2 regions of the Halomonas sp. EF61 genome follow, and region 1 is predicted to be linked to the other one. Evidence: riboswitches for the same ligand, from Rfam matches in the RefSeq annotation. Region 1 holds a riboswitch; the other holds the start of a gene.
What was found. Region 1 has a riboswitch for thiamine pyrophosphate ahead of NFI08_RS10520 (sodium:solute symporter family protein). Riboswitches for the same ligand answer to the same signal wherever they lie in the genome.
Positions count from the first base shown of each region.

Region 1 (7,084 bases):
GCCAGCACACCGCTGCGACGGGTGACCACGCCGCAAGAGTTTGCCGACGCTGCGCTACTGTTCGCCTCGCCCTGGTCGCGAGCGGTCACCGGCCAGAACCTGGTGGTCGACGGCGGACTGGTGAAGGACTGATGGCCAGCATGCACCTCAATCTGTTCATCATGGGCTGTGGCCACCACAAGGCGGCCTGGCGTCATCCCCGTTCCAGCGTCGAGCGCCTGGCCGATATCCGCTACTACGAGGAACTGGCGCGGCTCGCCGAGCGGGGTCGCTTCGATGCGGTGTTCTTCGCCGATGGTCACGCCGCGGGCAACGTCGCCGACGGTCCGCTGTGGACCCTGGAGCCCCTGACCATGCTGGCGGCCATGGCGCGGGCCACCGAACACATCGGGCTGATCTCGACCGTCTCCAGCACCTTCTATACGCCGTTTCACGCTGCGCGCATGCTGGCCTCGCTGGACCATATCTCCGGCGGACGCCTGGGCTGGAACCTGGTGACCTCGATGTTCGACAGCGAGGCGCGCAATCATGGGCTCGAGGCCATGCCGAGCCACGCCGAGCGCTATGCCCGGGCGGAGGAATTCGCCAATACCGTGCTGGCGCTGTGGGACTCCTGGTGTGACGACGCCCTGGTGAGGGATCGCCAGGGCGATTACGTCGACGCCAGCCGGGTCAGACCCGTTCACCATCACGGCGAGCACTTTCTGGTGGATGGCCCGCTGACGGTGCCGCGTCCGCCCCAGGGCCACCCGGTGCTGTTCCAGGCCGGCGCCTCGGATCAGGGCCGTGACCTGGCCGCGCGCTACGCCGAGGCCATCTACGCGGTGGCCTACGATCTGCCCTCCGCCCAGGCCTACTACAGCGATCTTCAGGCCAGGGTAAAGGCCGCCGGCAGACCGAAGGTCGCGATCATGCCGGGGCTCGTCACCTACGTCGGCTCCACCGAAGAGGAGGCCAGACGCAAGCAGAGGGAGCTCGACGAACTGTTGCCGGTGGACAGCTCCCGGCGCCAGTTGAGTCAGTTCATCGGTCAGGACGTGGGCGACTGGGAATTGGATGCCCCAGTACCCGAGCTGCCGCCACTGGAGGCCTTCAGCGGGCCCAAGGGGCGCTACGCCACGATTCTCCGGATCATCGAGAGCGAACGACCGACGCTGCGCCAGTTGCTGGGACGGCTCGCCGCCGGTGGCGGCCACTGCACCATGGTCGGCACCCCGGAGCGTATCGCCGACGAGATGCAGCGCTGGGTCGAGCAGGGCGGGGCGGACGGCTTCAACCTGATGCCGCCGTCGCTGCCGGACAGCATCGAGGACGTGGTCGAACAAGTGGTACCGGAACTGCAGCGCCGCGGGCTGTTTCGACGCGAGTACCAGGGCCGCACCCTGCGCGACCACCTGGGGCTGGCGCGTCCCGGGCGCTGATGAGCCGGAACTGCCAGGGCCCTTGATCGCCAGGCCTGGAAACGACAACAGCGGGACGCGTCAGCACGTCCCGCTGTTTTTTATCCCACCTTGCCAGGCTGTCAGCGTGGCGGTGTCAGCTCTGGAAACGCCGCACCAGACTGCCCATGCGGGTGAAGTCATAGTCCTGGCGGGATGGCAGCAGCTTCATCAGCACCAGCGAGACCAGCACCGGCACGAAGGCCGCCAGCAGGAAGGATTCCAGCAGGGTGGCGGTACCGCCGCTGGGAGACGGGAACATCGCCAGGCCGGCGACCAGGCCCGCAGCGGTGCTGAGGACCGCGTTGCGCCCGTCGTAGCGGCGATTGAATAGACCGAAGAACACCGGGAAGGCCGCCGCCGAGCACAGCAGGTCCGCCAGCAGGAACAGATAGAGCACGCTGTAGCCCTGGGCTGCCACCCAGGTCACCGGCACCGCTGCGGCGACGATCAGCCAGCGTGCCAGGCGCATCAGGGTGGCTTCGCTGGCCTGGGGCAGCAGCCGATGCATGTCGACGGCGATGATGCTGGAGGTGGCGTTGACGGTGGTATCGGCGCTGCTCATCACCAGGGCCAGACCCAGCGGAATCAAGGCCAGGGCGAACCACAGAGGCACCTCGGACAGCAGCACGCTGAACAGCGCCACCGAACCGTCTCCCTCGAGCCCGAGGCCGACGAAGGCCAGGCCGAACAGGCCCATCAGCACGATCACCGGAAAGTTGAACAGCCCTGCGATCCAGAAGCCCCGCCGCAGCACCTTGCTGTCCCGGGCGGCGTAGATGCGTTGCCAGGTACCCTGGTAGAACAGGCCGGTCAGCATCACTGCGATAAAGAACGTCAGACCGGCACGCAGGCCACCGGCATCGGTGACATCCAGCAACTGGGGCGCACGTTCCTGCAGGCCCTCGAGCGTCGGCGCGACGCCGCCGGCGGCCTGCCAGCCGAACACCAGCAGCAGCGCCAGCAACGGCAGGATCACCAGCATCTGTACCTTGTCGGTGAAGATGGTGGTGCGCAGGCCGCCATAGAAGGTGTAGAGCAGGGTCGCGATCATCACTACGCAGGCGGTCAGCCACAGCGGGATCGGCGCCAGCAGGGTGACCATATGGGCGATTGCGGTGAGGCCTGCCGCCAGCGAGATGAACAGATAGAACAGCATGATCGTCAGGGTGAAGGCGTACATGGTGCGCCCGTAGCGATGGATCACGAACTCGGTGAGGCCGTGGCCTTCGGGGATCAGCTCACGCATGCGTCGTCCCAGCGGGATCATCACCAGGCGCGGGACCATGGAACCCAGCGCATAGCCCAGTACCGCGCCGATGCCGCCCCAGGTGGCCGCCTGGGCGGGGCCGAACAGGATCCAGGTGCCCAGGGTGGTGGCCACCAGGGTCAACACCGTGGCGCGGGTGTTCTGGCTGTTGCGAGCCGAGATGTAGTCATCCAGGCCGCCCTGACGACGTCGGGCATAGATCAGGCCGGGGATGGCAAAGATGGCGGCGCACAGCAGAAGCCACAGCGCCGTCCAGGTGGGATCGAGCATCATCGAAAGAAGACCTCTTTCTTGTCGTTGTCCGCAGGGACCGGTGGACAGGCGGGACGAGCGGCGGACAGGAAGAAAGAGGAGATAACGCAACCATCCTTCCCTTCGCCGGCATGACCCGGATCAGGTTCAAAGGGTTACCGCGTGATGCGGAATCTCAGCCGTCAGGCTCCCCCAGGAATGCGCACAGCGTAGGACCGCCTCCGATGGCTGTCAATTGGCGCTTTGGCCGCAGCGACGGGGCGTCAGACGGTGGGCGAGGTGCGCAGGCTGTGCCAGCCATCGTAAAGCCAGTTCGCCGCCCGGCGTGGATCGATGTCAGCCATCGCCAGATAGCCATGACAGCAGGCCTCGCTGCTCGCTCGCGCAATGGTCGAGGCGTCGGTGGCGTCCATCACCAGGGTGCGTCGGTGCCCGCCGCCGCCGCGCAGGAAGGGAGCTGCGGGCGCGCGCTGGAACTCGACGCCTGCCGGCAGGGGCGCTGTCGAGTGATGCGTGTCGGGGTAGTCCGGGGCGCACAGGATGACTTCGAAGCCGAGCCGTTGTCCCTGGCGCGCCAGGTCGGCATTGACCGGGGAGTGGCCGGTCAGCACCAGACGCAAGGCCGGCTGGATCAGCACCTCGACGACGTCGTCGCCGATCTGGACCAGCGGACTGGTTGGCGTGGGTCGCTGCAGGTTCATGGACGTACTGCCCAGGCTGACGCGGCGAATCAGCGATGGCTGGCCGGCGAGCGTTGCATGGATGACCTCCAGGTGCACCAGGGTCTCGCTGCTCGGTGACAGGCGCTCGACCAGGCAGGGGGTGCCATCGTTGGCGTTGTTGTCGATATTGACCAGGCAGGCGCCGCCGTCCCGGGCCTGGGTCAGCAAGATGGGCTGTCCGGCGTACCTGGGGCCATCGGCATCGCTGGTGACGCTCAGGTGGGGGAAGGCGGGAGCAGGGGTGTCCAGGCGCGTGCACAGCCAGCTGGTATCCCCGCGATTGGCCAGCGTCAGGGCGTGTTCGATGGCGACAAGGTCCTGGTGGTTCATGGGCAGCTCCCGCGGCGGTGTCGGCGACGCCAGCATAACGTGGAAGCGGGCAAGCGAAATAATCCGGCATCTATAAGCATCTTTTCATAGGCTAGAGAAGACGGTATGCGAGCCGCCAGGGTATTGACCTGCTGCCGGTCCAGGGCAGGGCTTACGCAAGGAGATGTCCTCATGGAGCGTTTTGCCTGGGTGGAAGAGGCATTGGTGTCGTCCGGAACGGTGCTGGTACGCCTGACGCCGGAGTTGCAGGTGCACGACGTGGTCGGTGATGCCGTGCGCGTGCTGGGCGAGCCTGGAGACGTCTGGATCGGGCGGGGGCTGGCAGAACTGCCTGGCGAGGCTGCGGCGGTAGCTGAAGCCTGGGTCTCCCGGGGTGCCGCTCACGCTGCCAAGCCTTCGATGCCGCTGGAACTGGGCGATGGTAGCTGCTGTCGCCTGGCCGATGGTGGGCTGGTGCTGCGACTGTCGGCTCGGCAGAAGGCAAGCCGCGGTGTCATCGCGCGGATGGCCGACCACCTGCCGGTGATGGTGGCCTACGTCGACCGCGACTTCTGCTTCCGTTTCAACAATCGTGCCTACCTCGACTTCATCGGCCTGCCTGCCGAGGCGCTGATGGGGCAGCCGGTGTCTTCGGTGCTCGATGCAGACTCCTACGCCAAGATCCGGCCACGTTTCGATCTGGCGCTGGCGGGGCAGGAGGTCAGCTACGAGGATTCCCTGGTGCTCCAGGATGGTCGCCAGATCTACTTCAAGGTCCACTATCTGCCGGACCTGGTGGAAGATGAGGTGATGGGCTTCTACGCCATCATCCAGGACGTCTCCGAGTATCGCTCGATGATCAAGTTGTTACGGGATGTCCATACCGGGGTAAATCGCACCGATATCGGTGTATCAGAGATCGTCGACATGCTGCTGCGTGACGCCTTGAGCTACCTGAGGCTGGATATCGCGCTGGTCAGTCAGGTCGAGGGGGAGCGTTACACGGTGCGCTGGGCGGCCTCGGATACTGCGCCAGTAGGGGCCGGCGACAGCTTTGCACTGGGTGACACCTACTGTCGGCTGACCCTCGACGCCGATGACGTCTTCCATGCCCACCGCGCCGGTCAGGACGAGCGAGTCAAGGGCCACCCCTGCTACGAGAACTTTCAGCTGGAGACCTATATCGGTGCACCGCTGCGGATCCAGGGCAAGGTCTGGGGGACGCTGAACTTCTCCAGTCCGTCGGCGCGGCGGCACGCCTTCAGCGAGGTCGACATCGAGTTGGTCCGACTACTGGTCGGGGCCGTCGAACGTGTCATTTCCAACGAGATGGAGGTCGAGCGTATTCGCCTCGAACGTGATCAGCTGGAAGACCAGGCGATGACCGATGCCTTGACCGGACTCCCCAATCGAAGCCAGCTGGATCGCCACGTCACCCGCCTGATCGAGGAATGCGACAGTGGCGGGATGGTGTTCTCGCTGGCCGCGGTCGATATCGACTTCTTCAAGCAGGTCAATGATGGTTTCGGTCACGCGGCCGGTGACCAGGTGCTCACCTGGCTGGCGCAAACAGTAGCCAACTGCCTGCGTGATGGCGATCTGGTGGCGCGCACCGGCGGCGAAGAATTCGTGGTGGTCATGCGGCGCACCGCCTTGCCCGAGGCGATCAAGGCGGCCGAGCGGGTGCGTCGCGCGGTGGAAGGGGGGGAAATCACCCTGTCGGATGGACAGACGATTCGCATCACCATCAGCATAGGCGTCAGCCAGTATCGCAAGGGGGAGGGGTTTGCACCGCTGTTCGAGCGCGCCGACCGGCGCCTGTACAGCGCCAAGCGTAGTGGTCGCAACCGCATTGCCAGCCTGGATGAATAGCGCCCAGGTGTCGCCAGGTGCGGCGTTGTCATCGCTGACGTAGGACTTTGCTCGTTCTTTCGGTCTAGTCTTAAAGGATCAGTGTGGGTGGTTGGGTAATCTCAGGTGGCTGGGCTGAGGTGGCAGCGGCTGCCAGGCCTTGAAGCAACCTGCTTGGCGCATGACTGCCGCCGCTCCCGTGTACCTGAAGATGGTCTCTTGTCCCGCGTAATTTCGGAACTTTCCAGGTTTCAATGTGTTACCCGATTCCCTTCGGTGGCGGAATGCGATAGCGAGTATGAACTTTCTCATCTTTTGCGATGTGGTTTCCTACTGCGTCGATACTGCGTTGATCATGTTGCCTGCAAAAGAGTAGATAGGAGCTGTGTTCCTACAAAAGATGTGGGTAATATCGTACATCCGTTGTTAATAAAATATTACAAAGCAGTTGCGCAATGCCGGTGTTTGTCCCACCGGTGCGCAGGGGAAAAATCATCATGCATCTCAACAAGCTTGCGTTCGGCCTGGCGTTGGGCGGGTGGGCGTGCCTGCTTGCTCCGTCCGTGCTGGCAGAAAGTCTGCTGGAACTTCACGAGCTCGCGGTGGACAGCGATCCTCAGTTTCAGGCCGACTTTCATGGTAAGCAGGCCACCGATGAGCGTTACTATCAGGCGCGCTCAGCGCTGCTGCCGCAGATCAATGTCAATGTCGAGCGCAGCGAGATCTCCCAGGACATCGTCAGTACCGACAACGAGGTCTACGGCAGCGGCAGCACGTCCTACCCGACCACCGTCTACGGTGTCTCGCTCGAGCAGTCGATCTATGACTATTCGCGCTGGGCGGCCTTTGGCCAGGCCAAGCTGGAGATCCAGCAGGCCGCGTCCGAGCTCGAGGTCTCGCGCCAGGATCTCTACCTGCGGGTGGCCGAACGCTACTTTGCGGTACTCGCCCTGTCGGAAAACCTGAGTTTCCTGCAGGCCGAAAAGAAGCAGGTCCAGACCAATCTCGAGCAGGTCAGGGCGCGTTTCGAGGACGGTTTGATTCGCGAGATCGATCTGCTCGACGCCCAGGCGCGCTTTCTGCAGGTCGAGGCGCGCGAGCTGGACGTGGCCAACCGTCTGCGCGATGCCCTCAATGCCCTGGCCGAGGTCAGCGGCGTGCGTCCGGTGGAGCTTAGCCTGGTCGATGAGGACCTGACCCTGGCAAGCCCGGAACCGTCGTCAGTCGAGGCCTGGATCGAG
Region 1 covers NZ_JAMSHM010000002.1:350,249-357,332, reverse strand. The annotation lists gene NFI08_RS10530 (3-oxoacyl-ACP reductase) at 1-132, shown strand, start outside; gene NFI08_RS10525 (LLM class flavin-dependent oxidoreductase) at 132-1,421, shown strand; gene NFI08_RS10520 (sodium:solute symporter family protein) at 1,537-2,982, opposite strand; TPP riboswitch at 3,063-3,165, opposite strand; gene NFI08_RS10515 (hypothetical protein) at 3,225-4,013, opposite strand; gene NFI08_RS10510 (sensor domain-containing diguanylate cyclase) at 4,185-5,864, shown strand; gene NFI08_RS10505 (TolC family outer membrane protein) at 6,341-7,084, shown strand, end outside.

Region 2 (7,084 bases), 190 kb from region 1:
CGTTCGTCGTTGTCACTTGCCTGCTCGCCACCTTCGGACTGGCTGAAGGGCTGCAGAAAACCCGCGTCCAGCCCTAGCGTATCCAGTGCACGAAGCAGGCCGAGGCCGGCGGAGGTGAGGGCGACGCCGTCGTCGATGGGGATCAGCAGCAGCGTGCGGGACTGGGTGCTCACAGAACCTCCTCGAGCTTTGGCGTGGACGTCAGGCTCGCGATCAATTCCCGGGTCTGGCTGGCGATATAGCCTTCTTCGTCGGTGGGGATGACGCGGATCTCCGGCGCCGAGCTGGCGCCTCGGTCGTGGATCTGGCCTTCCTCGCCACGCGGGAGGCTCTCGTTGGCGTCACCGTCCAGGCGTACACCGAGGGCCTCCAGGTGGCCCAAGGTCCGGGCGCGCACCAGGGCAGAGTTTTCGCCGATGCCGCCGGTGAAGGCGATGCCGTCGATCCGGGGCAGGGCACAGGCCAGGCCCGCCAGGGACTTGGCCAGGCGGTAGCAGAACACCTCGATGGCCAGGCTCGCGCCGGCGTGACCTTCACTGGCGGCCTGTTCGAGCTCACGCATGTCATTGGTCAGCTCGGACAGCCCCAGCAGTCCGCTCTTCTGGTTGAGCAACTGATCGACGCCCTCCAGCGACATGCCCAGCTGGCGCGCCAGGTGCAGGTGCAGGCCGGGGTCGACGTCACCGCTGCGGGTGCCCATCACCAGGCCTTCCAGCGGGGTCATGCCCATGCTGGTGTCCAGGCTTCTGCCGGCCCATACCGCAGTAGCGGAGCAGCCATTGCCCAGGTGAGCGATCAGCCAGCCGCCCTCGCCACGGGAGCTGACCTCTGCCAGACGGCTGGCCACGTAGGCATGGCTCGAGCCGTGGAAGCCGTAGCGACGAATACCGTGTCGGCTGTAGAGCTCTTCGGGGATGGCGTAGCGATAGGCGTGGGGCGGTAGGGTCTGGTGGAATGCCGTGTCGAACACCGCCACCTGAGGCAACGCCTCGAACAGCCGGCGAGTGGCAACGATGCCGTCGAGGTTGGCTGGATTGTGCAAGGGGGCCAGGCTGATGGTCTGGCGAATGGTGCGCACCACGGCGTCGTCGAGCAGGGTGGCGGCGGTGAAGCGCTCACCGCCATGCACCACCCGGTGGCCGATACCGATGGGCCGGTGGACGTCAAGGTGCTCGAGGATGGTCTTGAGCGCCAGGGCATGAGTCGCACGGGGAAGCGAGATATCACGGGCGCTGCCGTGTTCGTCTGTCAGCTTGAGGCGAGCCTCGTGGCTGCCCAGGCGCTCGGCGATGCCGGACAGTCTGGGAGCCTCGGGTGCTTGTTCGATCAGCGCGAACTTGATCGAAGAGGAGCCGCAGTTGATCACCAGAATCGGGGCTTTCATGCCATCTCCAGAAAAGACGCCTTGGTGAGGCGAGAATGCGTGGGATGGCGGCGAATCTAGCACCGCCCCGGGGCGCGAATAATTGGCCTGGGGAGGTAGTCGAATGGCTTTGCTGGTGGATCCGACGAAGCCGTGATGAGCGTCAAGTGCATGAATCTTTGGATTAGACTTTTGTCTAACTTTGTGCGGCGGGACTAAGCCTGAGCGTACAAGACGTGGATCCCCGGGCAGTCGAACGCTGCCCGGGGATGCGCCGGGGAATGGCTTGTCTCAGACCTCCTTGTTCAAACCTCCTTGTACAGCTCAGCGCCTTGTTCACGGAAGACCCGGGCGCGCTCCTCCATGCCGGCCATGACGGCGTCGCCGTCACCCTCCAGGCCGTTGTCGCGGGCGTAGTCGCGGACCTCCTGGCTGATCTTCATGGAACAGAACTTGGGGCCGCACATGGAGCAGAAGTGGGCCACCTTGGCGGAGTCCTTGGGCAGCGTCTCGTCGTGATAGGCGCGGGCGGTGTCAGGGTCGAGGCCCAGGTTGAACTGGTCCTCCCAGCGGAACTCGAAACGCGCCTTGGACAGGGCGTTGTCGCGGCGCTGGGCGCCGGGATGCCCCTTGGCCAGGTCGGCGGCGTGGGCGGCAATCTTGTAGGTGATGATGCCGGTCTTGACGTCGTCCTTGTCGGGCAGGCCCAGGTGCTCCTTGGGGGTGACGTAGCACAGCATGGCGCAGCCGTACCAGCCGATCATCGCCGCTCCGATGCCAGAGGTGATGTGGTCGTAGCCCGGGGCGATATCGGTCACCAGTGGCCCAAGGGTATAGAAGGGCGCCTCGTCGCAGTACTCGAGCTGCTTGTCCATGTTCTCCTTGACCAGGTGCATGGGCACGTGGCCGGGGCCTTCGATCATCACCTGGACGTCGTGCTTCCAGGCGATATGGGTCAGCTCACCCAGGGTCTTGAGCTCCGCCATCTGGGCCTCGTCGTTGGCGTCGGCCACCGAGCCCGGGCGCAGGCCATCGCCCAGCGAGAAGGCCACGTCGTACTGCTTGCAGATCTCGCAGATTTCCTCGAAGTGGGTGTAGAGGAAGCTTTCTTGGTGATGGTAAAGGCACCACTTGGCCATGATCGAGCCACCGCGGGAGACGATGCCGGTGACCCGGTTGGCGGTCAGCGGCACGTAGCGCAGCAGCACGCCTGCGTGGATGGTGAAGTAGTCCACGCCCTGTTCGGCCTGCTCGATCAGGGTGTCGCGGAACACCTCCCAGGTGAGGTCCTCGGCCACGCCCTTGACCTTCTCCAGCGCCTGATAGAGCGGCACGGTGCCGATCGGTACCGGCGAGTTGCGGATGATCCACTCGCGGGTCTCGTGGATGTTCTGGCCAGTGGACAGATCCATGATGGTATCGGCGCCCCATCGGATGCCCCAGGTCATCTTCTCGACCTCTTGCTCGATGGAGGAGGTCACCGCCGAGTTGCCCAGATTGCCATTGATCTTCACCAGGAAGTTGCGCCCGATGATCATCGGCTCGGCTTCCGGGTGATTGATGTTGGCGGGGATGATGGCGCGCCCGGCGGCGACTTCCTGGCGCACGAACTCGGGGGTGATCTCCTCTGGCAGACGGGCGCCGAAGCCCTGCCCGGGATGCTGGTGGTCAAGGATGCGCTCGACCTCGTCGCTGCCTCGATAGCCATCGGCCAGGGCCTGTCGACGCTGGTTCTCGCGGATGGCGATGAACTCCATCTCCGGGGTGATGATGCCGCGGCGGGCGTAGTGCAGCTGGGTAACATTGCCGGCGCTGCCGTCGGCGCCACGACGTGCGCGGCGCGGCGTGCGGGTCAGTTCGAAACGCAGCGGGGCGAGCGTTGGGTCGTTGGCACGCCGGCGACCGTAGTCCGAGGTCGGGCCATCGAGCCATTCGGTGTCGTCGCGCTCCTCGATCCAGGGCCGGCGCAACTCGGCAAGCCCGCGGCGCAGGTCGACCTCGACCTGGGGATCGGTGTAGGGGCCGGAGGTGTCGTAGACCAAGAGCGGCGGGTTGGCCTCATCGGCCCCGGAGGTGCGGGTCGCTGACAGCGAAATCTCGCGAAACGGCACCCGCAGGTCGTCGCGGGAGCCCTTTACATAGACCTTGCGCGAACCCGGCAGGGGCGTAACCGCGGCCTGGTCGACCTGGGCGGTCTCGGCCAGGAAGTGCGCACTATGGCGGGGTTTGTTTGAGGAAACGGGTTGATCGAGCGGCATTGGCTTGTCCTTCTCACGGCACTGGGTGCTGGCGTTTGAGTGGGCATGGCGTGAGGAAGGAGGGGGCGTCGTGGCCGGGGCCGTGAGCGCTTGATCCCTACGCTGGTCCTCACCGCGATGCCATGGCATCGGGGTTACCCCCAGATCAGGTTCAACGGGTCCCATGCGCTGCATGATCTCAGCCGCCTCTTACGGCCCCCCGTCAAGCGTGGTGCTAGGGCTTGTCTGAAAAGTGCCTGCGCTCGGTAATACGGCGTTAAAAATCGGATCAAAATGCTCATTTACACCCCGTAAACTGCGCTTTCTCACCGATTTTTGCCTTGTCTAACCTTCGCTCGTCGACTTTTCGGACAGCGCCTAGTCGTGTTAGTCGCTTAGATCGAGTCCCATCTGCCAGAAGTCGATCTCGAGTCGTGTTGCGTCGGCGAAGATCCGTGACAGTCGCGCAAAGCGCTCGCCGGATACCTGGCCAAGCTGATCATCGAGCCAGGCCTGCTCCTGGCGTGCGGCGGCCTGGAAGTCGTCGCTTTCGTACATGGCGATCCAGGCGTCGAAGGGGTTGTCGGCACCGCGCAGGGTGTCCGGGCGGGCGTTGAGGTTTCGTGCGATATCGGCGTAGCCGACCATGCAGGGGGCCAGCGCCACGTGCAGGTCCAGGAGGTCGCCGCGGCTGCCGGCGTCCAGCACGTAGCGGGTATAGGCCAGGGTGGCGCGGGCTTCGGGCAGCTCGGCGAGTTCGGCCTCGCCGATGCCCCAGTCGCGGCAGAAGGCGAGATGCAGGCCGAGTTCCACGTCGAGGATGGTCTTCATGCCGTCGAAGGCGCCGCGCAGCTCGTCGAGGCTGTGGCTCTTGTAGGCCGCCAGGGCGTAGGCCCGGGAGAACTGCAGCAGAAACAGATAGTCCTGCTTCAGATAGTGACGGAAGCTGGCGTCGGCCAGTTCACCACGGCCAAGGGCGAGCACGAAGTCGTGTTCGATGTAGGCGTGCCAGTCATCGCGGCAGGCGTCGACAAGATCGGTAAAGCGGTAGCCCATGTTGCCTCCGGTTGTTGCGGATCCGGAGGGCGGCGGCAAAGGACACGGCGACGAGAAAGGAGGGAGGTGCGCGCGCAGGGGCTGGCACCACCGCCTGATTCCCTACGCCGGTTCAAGGTGTGAGGCCACACCGCACCCGGATCAGGTTCCACGGGATCGGCGCTGGCGGCCGGTGGTTCATCACCTGGCCCTGCGCCATCTCAGCCGGATTCACCGGCACCCCGTCAAGCGAGTCTGGATCGAGTCTAGCACGGCTTGCCGGGGTGTCCACCAGGGTGAAAGCGGGCGGGATCCGGCTCAGTCGATGGACTTCTCGCCGGAGACCTCCGGCGCCGATTCCGTGCCGTGCTCGCGAAAGGACTGCACCGGCATCTCGCGGGGGATTTCCCGTGGCGGCTCGGCCGGGGTGGCCGGCGGCGGTGGTGCCTCGGCGACGCGAAGCTCGCCTACCACCGCCGGGGGGTGGGTCTCGCTCGGGACCAGCAACAGGCCGGCGCGCCTCAGGGCCCGGCCGATGCTCAGGCTGGAGCTCCAGCGGACCAGCGGGGCGGCCATCACCAGGCCGAGCCACACCGGCGTCAGCCAGATGAAGAAGCTCGGGGTGAAGGCCCAGGTCACCAGCGCCCACAAGGCGCCGATCAGTGACCATAGCCAGGTGTGGCGAAAGGCTTCCTTCCAGGGCAGGGCGCGTCCCTCGCGGGACTGTGGATCCCAGGCCACGGTGCGGCCGCTCAGTACCTGAATCACGAAACGACTGTGGAACACCATCATCAAGGGCGCGATGAGCATGGCAAACAGCGTCTCCAGCAGCATGCTGGCGACGAGCCGGGCCCGTCCGCCGTAGGCCTGCGGGTTCTGGATCAGGCCCAGCACCAGCCCCAGCACCTTGGGCATCAGCAGCATGCCCAGGGTGCCGATCAGCAGCGGCATGATCAGGTTGGGCGGGGCGATCGGCCAGTCGGGAAACAGCTGCGAACTCGAGGTGAAGAAGTTGGTCGGCACCAACGCCCGGATCAGGGCGTCGATGGTGCTGATCACCAGGATCGCCAGCCACACCAGCGACGACAGGTAGGCGAGGGCACCGAAGAAGAAGTGCAGACGGCTGAGCACGTGCAGTCCGCGTCCGCCAAGCAGGCGCATATGCTGCAGGTTGCCCTGGACCCAGCGGCGGTCACGCTTGGCGTAGTCGAGGATATGGCTCGGCATTTCTTCGAAGCTGCCGCCCAGGTCGGTGCGCATGCGCACCTGCCAGCCGGCACGGCGCAGCAGCGCCGCCTCGACGAAGTCGTGGCTAAGGATATCGCCTCCCAGCGGCGGCTTGCCGGGCAGCTCCGGCAGGCCACAGGCATCGGTGAAGGCGTCCACGCGAATGATGGCGTTGTGGCCGAAGTAGTTGGCCGCGGTGGCGTGCCAGAAGCTCAGACCGCTGGCCAGCATCGGCGAATAGAGTGCAGCAGCGAACTGGTTGGCGCGGCCAAACAGGCTGTCCTGGCGCACCGGAATCGGCACCGTCTGCAACAGGCCAAGGCGCGGGTTGGCCATCATCTCGTCGATCAGCTCGATGACGGTCGTGCCGCTCATCAGGCTGTCGGCGTCGATCACCAGCATGTAGTCGTAGTGGCTGCCCCAGCGGGTGCAGAAGTCGCCCAGATTGCCTGCCTTGCGCCCGACGTTACTGTCACGGTGGCGGTAGTGCAGTTGGCAGTGGCCTTCCAGACGCTTCTGCAGCTCGGCCATGGCGGCCTTTTCCTCGGCCACCACCTCGTCGTCGGTGCTGTCGCTGAGCACGAAGGCTTCCACCTCGATGCCTTGCGGCAGGTCATCCAGATCCTTGCAGGTGGCCTCGAGTCCGGCGGCGACTCGCAGCACGTCCTCGTTGTGGATCGGCATCACCAGGGCGGTGCGGGAGTGGGAGCCTTCGGGCCGCATGGGATAGGAATGGCGCGGCTTCAGGCTCAGCGGGTCACGCCCGGTCAGGTTGAGCACGAAGCCGATCAGCGCGCTCCAGAAGGCCATGGTGATCCAGCCGAAGGTGATCGCGAACAGGCCGATGATCGCCATCTCGAGCGGACTGATGCCCTCCACGTAGAGGATCCTGAACATGGTCCAGACCCCCAGCGCCGTGGTGGCGGCAATGGCCAGGCCGACGCCAAGACGTCGCAGGCGTGGCCAGGGTACCTCGGGAGTATGGGCGTTCATCAGGGGCTCCAGATGCTGTTCCAGGTTTCGCTCAGGCGCTCGCCACGAAGCATGAGGGTCAGGCGGATATCAGCGGGCTGGTCGCCGTCGGGCAGCAGCGTGAAGCTGGCGCGCCAGGTGTCATCGTCCGGCAGCGGTGTGACCTTGGCCTCGGCGGTCTCGCCGCTGGAGGTGGTCAGCGTCATCTCGACCGGTTGGCTGGGGTCGAGTCCCGCGAGCTCACCGCCTC
Region 2 covers NZ_JAMSHM010000002.1:544,102-551,185, reverse strand. The annotation lists gene pta (phosphate acetyltransferase) at 1-173, opposite strand, end outside; gene NFI08_RS11395 (acetate/propionate family kinase) at 170-1,384, opposite strand; gene thiC (phosphomethylpyrimidine synthase ThiC) at 1,669-3,621, opposite strand; TPP riboswitch at 3,699-3,833, opposite strand; gene tenA (thiaminase II) at 3,988-4,656, opposite strand; TPP riboswitch at 4,738-4,890, opposite strand; gene mdoH (glucans biosynthesis glucosyltransferase MdoH) at 4,954-6,855, opposite strand; gene NFI08_RS11375 (OpgD/OpgG family glucan biosynthesis protein) at 6,855-7,084, opposite strand, start outside.
Region 2: linked by a shared signal. The riboswitch ahead of thiC (phosphomethylpyrimidine synthase ThiC) and the one ahead of NFI08_RS10520 (sodium:solute symporter family protein) in region 1 are both predicted to bind thiamine pyrophosphate.